DNA from 3 places in the Kaistia defluvii genome. Region 1 is predicted to be linked to each of the others. Evidence: predicted binding sites of a transcription regulator. Region 1 holds the regulator's gene; each other region holds the start of a gene.

Evidence for each region. Region 1 encodes LexA, which represses DNA repair genes until DNA is damaged. Its sites were predicted from a motif close to TGTTCNNNNTGTGTTCNG; they were not measured.
Region 2: the regulator LexA is predicted to act here: its motif matches at 2,564-2,581, upstream of uvrA (excinuclease ABC subunit UvrA).
Region 3: the regulator LexA is predicted to act here: its motif matches at 1,241-1,258, upstream of ABIE08_RS18970 (DNA recombination protein RmuC).

Annotation. Positions count from the first base shown of each region.
Region 1 covers NZ_JBEPSM010000001.1:658,570-662,414, forward strand. The annotation lists gene ABIE08_RS03125 (ComEC/Rec2 family competence protein) at 1-1,993, shown strand, start outside; gene lexA (transcriptional repressor LexA) at 1,987-2,691, opposite strand; gene ABIE08_RS03135 (glycine betaine ABC transporter substrate-binding protein) at 3,330-3,845, shown strand, end outside.
Region 2 covers NZ_JBEPSM010000001.1:1,160,779-1,164,623, reverse strand. The annotation lists gene uvrA (excinuclease ABC subunit UvrA) at 1-2,413, opposite strand, end outside; gene ssb (single-stranded DNA-binding protein) at 2,700-3,203, shown strand; gene ABIE08_RS05475 (iron-containing alcohol dehydrogenase) at 3,447-3,845, opposite strand, start outside.
Region 3 covers NZ_JBEPSM010000003.1:443,420-447,264, reverse strand. The annotation lists gene fmt (methionyl-tRNA formyltransferase) at 1-588, opposite strand, end outside; gene def (peptide deformylase) at 596-1,150, opposite strand; gene ABIE08_RS18970 (DNA recombination protein RmuC) at 1,290-2,462, shown strand; gene ABIE08_RS18965 (hypothetical protein) at 2,480-2,887, shown strand; gene ABIE08_RS18960 (DUF924 family protein) at 2,881-3,495, opposite strand; gene recR (recombination mediator RecR) at 3,588-3,845, opposite strand, start outside.

The DNA.
Region 1 (3,845 bases):
CCAGGTGCTGGCGCGCTTGCGGCCGGCATCCGGGCCGGTGCTGCCGGGCGGATATGATTTCGCGCGCGATTCCTATTATCGCGGCATCGGCGCCACCGGCTTCGGCTATGGCGCGGCGCAGTCGGCCGAACTCGGCCGCGCGCCGCTGTCGATCCGCCTGCGCCAGTCGCTGGAGGCGGTCCGCGAAGCGATCCGCGCCCGCATCGTCGCCAATCTCGATGGCGAGAGCCGCTATATCGCCTCGGCGCTGATCATCGGCGATGCCGGCGGGCTCTCCGAGACGACGGAGGACGATCTGCGCCTCTCCGGCCTCGCGCATGTGCTTTCCGTCTCCGGCCTGCACATGGTGCTGGTGACCGGGGTGGTGTTCTGGAGCGTGCGGGCCGGGCTGGCGCTGATCCCGTCGCTGGCGCTGCGTCGGCCGATCAAGAAGTGGGCGGCGATCGCGGCGCTGCTGGTCAGCGGCTTCTACCTGCTGATCTCCGGCCTCGACGTCGCCGCGCAACGCTCCTTCATCATGACCTCGATCGCCTTCCTCGCCATCCTGCTCGACCGGCGGGCGATCTCGATGCGCAATGTCGCGCTGGCGGGGCTGGTCGTCCTGGCGATCACGCCGGAAAGCATCCTCTCGGCCAGCTTCCAGATGTCGTTTGCCGCAACGATCGCCCTCGTTGCCGGCTTCGAGATGCTGGCGGACCGCCGGCGCAACAACCCCGTGCCGCGTCTCGGCGCCCGCAGCGGCGCGGCCGCCTTGCCGAGGCGCGCCTTCCTGTTCGTCGCCGGCATGGCGCTGACCTCGCTGCTTGGCGGCCTCGGCACGACGCCCTTCGCGCTCTATCATTTCCAGCGCATGGCGCCGCTGTCGATCCTGGCCAATGTCGCGGCGATGCCGCTCACCGACTTCCTCATCATGCCCTTCGCGCTGCTTTCGGTGCTCGCCATGCCGTTCGGATTGGAGGCGCTGCCCTTCGCGGTCGTGCACTGGGGCATTGACGGCATGCTCGGCGTGTCGGCGACGGTCGCCCGATGGTCGGGCCAATCCGGCGGCGCGGCGATGCCGGGCGTCGCGGCCCTGCTGCTGTTCGTCGGTGGTTTCGTCTGGCTGGCGCTCTGGCGCGAGCGCTGGCGGCTGCTCGGCGTCGTGCCGATGCTGGCGGGAATTGCACTCGCCCTGTTCCCAGCGCGACCGGACCTACTGGTCAGCGCGGATGGCAGGCAGATGGCGATCCGGGGCGGGGACGGCCTCTATCGCATTGTCGCGCGCAAGCCGGACCGGTTCGTCAGCGATATCTGGCTTCGATCCGATGGCGACGAGCGGGACGCGAAGGCGGCGTTGCAGGCGGGCGGCTGCGACGCAGCCGGCTGCGTCGGCCGAATGCCGGATGGGAGCTGGGTGGCGCTGGCGCTCGACCGCGCGGCGTTCGAGGAGGATTGCCGCCGCGCCATGCTGGTGGTGACGCCGCTGGCGGCGCCCGAAACCTGCCTTCGCCATACTGCCGTGATCGATCGCGGCACGCTGGAGCGCTCGGGCTCGCTGGCCATGTGGCCGCGCGGGACGGTGGCATCATCAGAGGGGAGTGCCGAGGGGCTGGCATCCGAAAGGGCGGGACCGAAGTCAACTGAGGCGCAACCGAAGACGGCTGTCGCCGAGGCCAGTTCCTCTATGGAGCCGCGCCGAGCGGGTACTTCATCAGAGAGTGCTGTCGAGCAGGCGGTCAAAGCGGCGGCAAGCGCAGGGCCGGAGCCGGCCGCAGCGCGGCAGGTGACGGTTATCCCTGATGCCGGCCTCCCCATGGAGCCATCGCGCTACAATCTCGTCGAGCGCAATGCCGAAGACGAGGACGTGCTGCCGCCGGAGCCCTCGGCCACAGCTGAGTCACAGACTGCGCCGCCCGATCCATGGCTCGGCCGGCGCTTCGAGATTCGCACCGCCTATGCGCCGGTGCGAAGGCCCTGGATGCCGCCCTATGAGGACGACCCGGCCGATCAGTAGGTCCGCAGCAGCCCGACCAACTTGCCCTGAATGCGGACGCGATCCGGCCCGAAGATCCGCGTCTCATAGGCGGGGTTCGCCGCTTCGAGCGCGATCGAGGCGCCCTTGCGCCGCAGCCGCTTCAGCGTCGCCTCTTCCTCGTCGACCAGCGCCACGACGATGTCGCCGGATTCCGCATTGTCGCTCTTGCGGATCAGCACCGTGTCGCCGTCGAGGATGCCGGCCTCGATCATCGAATCGCCGCGTACTTCGAGCGCGAAATGCTCGCCGCCGCGCAGCATTTCCGGCGGCACGGTGATGGAATGGCTCTGGGTCTGGATGGCCGAGATCGGCACGCCGGCGGCGATACGGCCCATGACGGGGATGATCACCGGCTCGGCGACGTCGTGCATGTCGTCGACCGGGCGGACCTTGCCGAGGCTGCCTTCGATCACGCTGGGCGAGAAGGCCTGCTTCTTCGGACGCGCCATGGCCGGCGTCATCGTCTCCGGCAGGCGGACCACTTCCAGCGCGCGGGCCCGGTTGGGCAGGCGGCGGATGAAGCCGCGTTCCTCGAGCGCCTTGATCAGCCGGTGGATGCCCGATTTGGAGCGGAGATCCAGCGCATCCTTCATCTCGTCGAAAGAGGGGGGAACGCCCGCTTCCTTGAGCCGCTCCTGGATGAACATGAGGAGTTCATACTGCTTCCGGGTGAGCATGTTGATCTCGCGCTGCGGGCATTGCCAAGGGAGTGTCGCCGTACCCCGGACGACGGAGCCGGGCGGGATGGCGGACACGGGAATCATTTAGGTACAAAACGCGAACAGAATAGCTGTTCCCGATGCGTTCCGCAAGACCGGCGCTGGGTTGGGCTCCCGGGCGGGCCGCGTGCGCCGGCGCGAACGGGCGACGTCCGGCGCGTCAGAGGCTGCGGGTCGGCAGCCAGATCGGCAAAGGGTGAACGCGGACAAGCGTGCGCCGTCTTCGCTCGGTGCGAAACGCCTTCTCGCGCCGGCAGCGTTTCGGCGCAAGTCTCCAGATTCCGGGTACCGTAGAGGAAGGTTGTCACGAAGGGATCCCGCCTGAACCGGCGGCAGCCGGTGATTTTGCGGCGGGCACCGAGATCTCGCACAGCAGTGCGAAATTTATTTTTTCTTGGCGATCGTATCCGGCGCGGCGGCGCTATGTTCGGACAGGTGATATTTTCTTGGCAGAGAAAGCCAAGAGCATGACAAAGGATGATCGATCAAGAATAAGGCGATCTCGTCGCCAATTTATGGCAATGTATTGTCGGATTTGACACAATTGCACTGTGTCCCTATGGTCTCGATCATCAACTGACACGAGGTTCTATCCGATGATATTCAAATCCGGTGGCATTGCCGCCGCGATCGCCGTTGCGTTTTTGTCCGCCACGAGCCATTCCGCGCTTGCCCAGGGATCCGATCCGCAAGCCACTGACGCCGCCAGCTGCGGCACCGACCGAACTATCGATATCGCCGAGATGACCTGGCCCTCCGCGGCCGCCTTGGCGCATATCCATGCCATCATTCTCGAGAAGGGTTTCGGCTGCAACGTCGAGATCGTCACCGGCGACACCGTTCCGACATCGTCCTCGATGTTGACGCGCGGCAGCCCGGCGGTGGCGCCCGAACTCTGGACCAGCACGATCCAGGAGCCCTGGGCGAAGGGCCTGGCCGACGGCAAGGTCGTCGAGCTGACCAACGCCATCACCGACGGCACCGTCGAGGGCTGGTTCATCCCGCGCTATGTCCAGAAGGCGAATCCCGACATCAAGACCGTCCAGGACGTGATCGGCCATCCCGAGCTGTTCCAGGATCCCGAGGACAGCAGCAAGGGGCGGCTCTATTCC
Region 2 (3,845 bases), 500 kb from region 1:
CGATCGACTTGCCCTTGAACTTCACATCCAGCGTTTCGCGGCTATAGCGCTTGCCCTTGCAGACTTCGCAGGTGACGTAGACATCCGGCAGGAAGTGCATCTCGATCTTGATGACGCCGTCGCCCTGGCACGCTTCGCAGCGGCCGCCCTTGACGTTGAACGAGAAGCGGCCGGGGCCATAGCCGCGCACCTTGGCTTCCGGCAGGCCGGAGAACCATTCGCGGATCGGCGTGAAGGCGCCGGTATAGGTGGCCGGGTTGGAGCGCGGCGTGCGGCCGATCGGCGACTGGTCGATGTCGATGATCTTGTCGATGAACTCCAGCCCCTCGATCCGGTCATGCGGCGCCGGATGTATATGCGCGCCGTTCAACCGCCGCGCCACGGCGGCGTAGAGCGTATCGATCAGGAAGGTGGACTTGCCGCCGCCGGAGACGCCCGTCACGCAGGTGAAGGTGCCGAGCGGGATATCGGCGGAGACGTTCTTCAGATTGTTGCCGCGCGCGCCGATGACGCTGATTTTTCGCGATTTGGAGATCGCGCGGCGCTTTTCCGGCACCTCGACCGAGAGCTCGCCGGTCAGATATTTGCCGGTCAGCGAGTTGGGATTGGCCATCACCTCGGCCGGCGTTCCCTTGGCGATGATCTGGCCGCCATGCACGCCCGCTTCCGGGCCGACATCGACGACATAATCGGCGGTCATGATCGCGTCTTCGTCATGCTCAACGACAAGCACCGTATTGCCGATGTCGCGCAGGTGGCGCAGCGTCTCGAGCAGCCGCTCATTGTCGCGCTGATGCAGGCCGATCGACGGCTCGTCCAGCACGTAGAGCACGCCGGTGAGACCCGAACCGATCTGCGAGGCGAGGCGGATGCGCTGGCTCTCGCCGCCCGAAAGCGTGCCCGAATTGCGCGACAGCATCAGATAGTCGAGGCCGACATCGACCAGGAAGGAAAGCCGCTCGCGGATTTCCTTCAGGATGCGGACGGCGATCTCGTTCTGCTTGTCGTTCAGCTCGGCCGGCAGCGTCTCGAACCACTTGTAGGCGTTGCGGATCGACATCTGCGAAATCTGCGCGATGTGGTTGCCGGCGATCTTGACCGCCAGCGCCTCGGGCTTCAGCCGCGCGCCGCCGCAGGCCTTGCACGGCGTAGAGCCCTGGTAGCGCTCGATCTCCTCGCGCGCCCAGTTCGATTCCGTCTCGCGCCAGCGACGCTCCAGATTGGTGACCACGCCCTCGAACGATTTCTGCGTCTTGTAGGAGCGGGTGCCGTCATTATAGACGAACTCGATCTCGCCCTTGCCGGTGCCGAACAGGATGGCGTTACGGGCCGCTTCCGGGATCTCGTCCCAGGGCGTCGTCATCTTGAAATTGTAATGCCGGGCGATCGCCTCCAGCGTCTGCGCGTAATAGGGCGAGGACGACTTGGCCCAGGGCGCGACGGCGCCCTGCTTCAGCGAGACGGAGCCATCCGGGACGACAAGATCGGGGTCGATCTTCTTCTCGGAACCGAGGCCGTCGCATTCCGGGCAGGCGCCGAACGGGTTGTTGAACGAGAACAGCCGCGGCTCGATCTCGGTGATCGTGAAGCCGGAAACGGGGCAGGCGAACTTTTCCGAGAAGATGACGCGGCGCTCATTGCCCTTCTCGTCCTTCTCGTCGGCATATTCGGCGATCGCAATGCCGTCGGCCAGTTCGAGCGCGGTCTGGAAACTGTCGGCGAGGCGCGCGGCAATATCGCCGCGCACGACGATGCGGTCGATGACCACGTCGATGTCGTGCTTCAGCTTCTTGTCGAGGACCGGCGCCTCGTCGATCTCGAAGAAAACGCCATCCAGCTTGATGCGCTGGAAGCCCTTCTTCTGCAGCTCGGCCAGTTCCTTCTTGTATTCGCCCTTGCGGCCGCGGATCATCGGCGCCAGCAGATAGAGCCGCGTGCCCTCGGGCAGCGCCAGGACGCGATCGACCATCTGGCTGACCGTCTGGCTCTCGATCGGCAGGCCGGTGGCCGGCGAATACGGGATGCCGACGCGCGCGAACAGCAGGCGCATATAGTCGTAGATCTCAGTGACCGTGCCGACGGTCGAACGCGGGTTCTTCGAGGTCGTCTTCTGCTCGATCGAGATGGCGGGCGACAGGCCGTCGATCTGGTCGACGTCCGGCTTCTGCATCATCTCGAGGAACTGGCGCGCATAGGCCGAGAGGCTCTCGACATAGCGGCGCTGGCCTTCGGCATAGATGGTGTCGAAGGCGAGCGACGACTTGCCCGAGCCGGACAGCCCGGTCAGCACCACCAGCTTGTCGCGCGGAATATCGATATCGACATTCTTCAGATTGTGCTCGCGCGCGCCCCGGACGGAAATAAACTTGCCAGAGGTCGCGCCGGAAAGCCGCGCGTCATCATGCTGAGCCATGTGTCGTCTGTCCAAATGGAAGGGGTTGGCGTGGAAACACCAAGGCCCAAATTTAGGCTATCGGCCTCTCCATACAAGGAGCAGGCCGTGATTGTCGCGGCATTCGGGTGATTCACCTGACGGGATCTTGCCAGTTCGGCATGAATTGTCTAGAACAAAAAGGGAACGAGGGGCTCCGCGCGCCTCCGGGCAGCGATTGTCTGGTGGACAAGGCCCGATTGTCGCGGGCGGGCCGTGTCATTTCGGGATAGTTTGGAGCCAGCAAAGAGGCAAGAAGGAACAGACCATGGCCGGAAGCGTCAACAAGGTCATTCTCGTCGGCAATCTCGGGCGCGACCCGGAAGTGCGGCGCATGAATTCGGGCGAGTCGGTCGTCAATCTGAACATCGCGACGTCGGAAAGCTGGCGCGACAAGCAGAGCGGCGAGCGCAAGGAAAAGACCGAGTGGCATCGCGTGGTGATCTTCAACGAGAACCTCGCCAAGATCGCCGAGCAGTATCTGAAGAAGGGCTCGAAGGTTTACGTCGAGGGCCAGCTGCAGACGCGCAAATGGCAGGACCAGACCGGCGCCGAGAAGTTCACCACCGAGATCGTGCTGCAGCGTTTCCGTGGCGAGCTGACCCTGCTGGACGGCCGGGCCGGCGGCGGCGAGCAGTCGGAATATCAGGGCGGCGGCAGCGATTTCGGCCGTTCCAGCCCGCTCGAGGCCCCGCGCGGCGGCGGCCAGGCGCGCCAGCCGGCAGCCACCTCGTCCTACGCGGCGGACCTCGACGACGACATCCCGTTCTAGGATTTTTGGGACGCCTGGTGCACTTCACCTCTCCCGTGGGAGAGGTCGACGGCCGCAGGCCGGCGGGTGAGGGCGTAGGAAACCATCCGGTGAGGTCGTAAACCCTCACCCGGCTCTGCGAGCCGACCTCTCCCTCAGGGAGAGGTAAGAGGGTTCGGCGAAATCCGCTGGATTGATGACAGAAAAGCCCGGGGAGCGATGGCTTCCCGGGCTTTTCCTTTGGGTCAATGCGGCTCGGACCCGTCAGACCATCACGCCGTCGAGGATGGCGCGGAATTCGTCCGCCGTCGCGGCGCGCGGATTGGTGGCGTAGGAGTGATCGGCCAGCGCCCGCTCGACCACCCAGGGCAGCACCTCTTCGGAGACGCCCAGCGTCTTCAGGCCCGCCGGAATGCCGAGGCGCCGGTTCAGTGCGTCGAGTTCGTCGGCCAGATCGGCCGAGGCCGGCAGGCCCATGGCGGCGGTCAGCCGGTCGATCTTGGCCGGCACCGTCTCGCGGTTGAAGCGCACGATCGCCGGCATCAGGATGGCGTTCAGCGTGCCGTGATGCAGGCTTGGGCTCTTCAGGCCGCCCAGCGCGTGGCTGAGCGCATGCACCGCGCCGAGACCCTTCTGGAAGGCGAGCCCGCCCTGCAGCGCGCC
Region 3 (3,845 bases), on a different contig from region 1:
CGCCTGCGGCACGGCATCGAGCCCGCCGCGCGAGGCGGCGGCAAGCGCCCGCACCATCAGATCGGCGCCGAGCCGCGCCAGCTTGTCGTGCAGATCGCCGGTGGTGATATCGGGCGCGATCGCGATCTTTTCCGCCATGGCGACGGGGCCGGTATCGAGGCCCGCTTCCATGCGCATGACCATGACGCCGGTCTCGGCATCGCCGGCCATGATGGCGCGATGGATCGGGGCGGCGCCGCGCCAGCGCGGCAGCAGCGAAGCATGCAGGTTGAGGCAGCCTTCGCGCGGCGCGTCCAGGATCGCCTGCGGCAGGATCAGGCCATAGGCGACGACGACGGCGACATCGGCGTCGAGCGCGGCAAAGGCCTCCTGCTCGTCGGCGCCTTTCAGCGATTTCGGCGTGAAGACGGGAATGCCGAAGCGCTCCGCCGTCTCGTGCACGGGCGACTTGCGCTCGGCCATGCCGCGTCCGGCGGGGCGCGGCGGCTGCGAGTAGACGGCGACGACCTCATGCCCCTGGCCGATGATCTCGACAAGCGTGGGCACGGAGAATTCGGGCGTGCCCATGAAGACGACGCGGAGGCTCATATCCGCCTCACATCTCGTCGGGGGTATGCGACTTGAATTCCGGCCGGACGCCCGTCTTGGACGCCTTGACGAACTTCTTGATCACCATGTCGCGCTTCAGCCGCGACAGGTAGTCGATGAACAGCTTGCCATCGAGATGGTCGACTTCGTGCTGCACGCAGGTGGCGAGGATATCATCGGCCTCGATTTCCTGCAGCTTGCCGTCACGGTCGAGATAGCGAAGGCGCACCGAAGCGGGGCGCTCGACCTCGGCATAATAATCCGGGATCGACAGGCAGCCTTCTTCATAGACCGAACGCTCGTCCGAGGACGTCAGGATCTCGGGATTGATCAGGAACAGCGGCTCGGGCTTGCTGCCCTCCTCGCGGCCCGACACGTCGATGGTGACGATCCGGCGCGGCACGCCGACCTGGATCGCGGCGAGGCCGATGCCCGGCGCCTCGTACATCGTCTCCAGCATGTCGTCCATGAAGCGCAGCAGTTCGTCGTCGATGCGCTCCACCGGCTCGCTGACGAGCCTCAGCTTCGCGTCCGGCAGGGTGATGATGTCGAGTAGGGCCATGAAAACCTCAGATTTAGCCGTTTCAGATAAGAGATGCGGCGGGGTGGGTCAACGAGGAATGATGGAAGCCACGCCCGGCCACACGACGCGTGTTCTTGTTTTGATCTCGTCTTGGCATGCGAATCTGATATGAAGAGCCATGCAGGATGTCCTCTTCTTCGTCGGCGACCGGCCGATCTCCGTCGCCATGCTGGTGCTGGCCGCCGCCGTGGCCGCCGTCCTGCTGCTTCTGCTCGTGCTGATCGTGGTCTGGCGCGGAATGAGCCGGCGCGACTCGGCAGAAGCCGAGCAGGCAATGCTGGGCGGCGAATTCGAGCGTCGGATCGGCGAACTGGTGCGGATCCAGAGCGAGATGACCGGCCGGATGCAGACCATGGCGGAGGTGTTCGGGTCCCGCCAATCGGAACTGCTGCACGGATTATCCAACCGCATGGACGGGCTCGGCCACCGCATCGGCCAGACCATGGTCGAATCGACCCGCAACACGCATGAAAACCTGACCCGGCTGAACGAGCGCCTCGCCGTCATCGACACCGCGCAGCGCAACATCACCGAGCTTTCGAGCCAGGTCGTCGGGCTGCAGCACATCCTCGCCAACAAGCAGACGCGCGGCGCCTTCGGCCAGGCGCGGATGGAGGCGATCGTCCAGGATGGCCTGCCGATGGGCGGCTACCAGTTCCAGGCGACGCTCTCGAACGGCAACCGGCCGGATTGCGTCATCGCCTTCCCGAATGGCGCCGCCGGCCTCGTCGTCGACGCGAAATTTCCGCTCGAGGCCTGGAACGCGATCCGCGCCGCCGAGGGACCCGAACTGACCCGCGCCGCCGAGGCGCAGTTCCGCCGCGACGTGACCAAGCATCTGAAGGACATCGCCGAGCGCTACCTGATCCCCGGCGAGACGCAGGACACGGCCTTCATGTTCGTGCCGTCGGAATCGATCTTCGCCGACGTGCATGAGCGCTTCGAGGACCTGATCCAGGCCGCGCACCGGCTCAGGATCGTCATCGTCTCGCCATCGCTGCTGATGCTGTCGATCCAGGTCGTCCAGTCGGTGCTGAAGGATGCCGGCATGCGCGAGCAGGCGCATCTCATCCAGGGCGAGGTGATGAAGCTGATGGAGGATGTCGGCCGCGTGAACGACCGCGTCCTCAAGCTGAAGACGCATTTCGACCAGGCCTCCAAGGACATCGACGACATCCTGATCTCGACCCGCAAGCTGACGGCGCGGGGCGCCAAGATCGAGGCGCTGGAATTCGGCGACGAGGGCTCGCCGGCCTATGACCGCCAGCCGGACCTGCTGGCCGGCGAATAGCCGTGGGCAGAGCGGCCATGAACACCCTGCGTGCCGCGGCTCTCTACTTCGCAGCGACCTTTGCGGCCGGGTTTGTGCTGGGCACGCTGCGCGTGCTGCTCATTGCGCCACGATGGGGCGAGGTCGCCGCGGTCCTTCTGGAACTGCCTATCATGCTGGGCATCGCGTGGCTCGTCTGCGGCCTCACCCTGCGCCGTTTCGGCATATCCGCCACGAACCATCGGGACATCGGCATGGGCGCGATGGCGTTCCTGTTCCTCATGGCGGCTGAATTCGCGCTCGGCATCCTCGCCTTCGGCCGCACGCCAGCCGACAGCCTGGCAGCCTATGCAACGGCGGCTGGGGCTCTCGGCCTCGCCGGGCAGCTCGTTTTTGCCGCCCTCCCCGTTGTCCGGTCCCGATGGCAGCGTTTCCGGCCTCAGTAGCCGCGGCCGTCCTTCAGAAATTCAATCTCTTCCGGCGTGGACTCGCGGCCGAGATCGGCGTTGCGATGCGGGAAGCGGCCGAAACGGCGGATCAGGTCGCGGTGCTTCTCAGCATAGCCAACGAACGACTGATAATCCTCCTTGTCCGCCTCGGGCACCTCGGCCAGAAGCGCCTCGTAAAGGCGGACCGAGAGATCCTGGTCGGTCCGTTCCTCGCTATGCTCGAACGGCAGATAGAGAAAGACGCGCTCGATTGGCGCGAAGCGACCCACTCCGCCCGCGATCAGCCGCCGCACCGCCGCGCGGGCGCGCGCGTCATAGGCAAAGGCGCGGCCGTCATCGCGGAAGAGATTGCGCGGGAACTGGTCGAGGAACAGGACGAAGCCGATCGCGGCCGCCGGCTGCAGGCCTTCGAAGTCCCAGTCCGCATCAGCGACGGTGTCGAGGGAGGCGGCGAAGCGGGCGCGGATGGCGTCATCGGTGGCATCGCGGCGCGAGAACCAGACCTTGACCCGCTCGGCCAGCGGCGCGACGCCGGCAACCAGGTCCTCGAACCAGAAGCGGTGGACTTCCAGCAGAATGGCGGGATCGGGCTTTTCGGTCGGCATGGTGAGTTGTCCCCGTATGTCGCAAGTCTTTAGGCAACGCCCTCTCACCCACCCTCTCGCGCAAGCGGACGAGGGCTTCGCCGGGAGCAGCCTCAGAAGGGCGTGCGGGCGCGGATGGCGGCGGCGAGCGTGCCTTCGTCGAGATAGTCGAGTTCGCCGCCGACCGGCACGCCATGCGCCAGCCTCGAAACCTTGACCGGCGTGCCGGTCAGGCGGTCGGTGATGACATGCGCCGTGGTCTGGCCGTCGACGGTCGCGTTGACCGCCAAGATCACCTCGGCGACCTCGCCAGTCGAACAGCGGAGCACCAGCGAATCGATGTTGAGATCCTCCGGCCCGACGCCATCGAG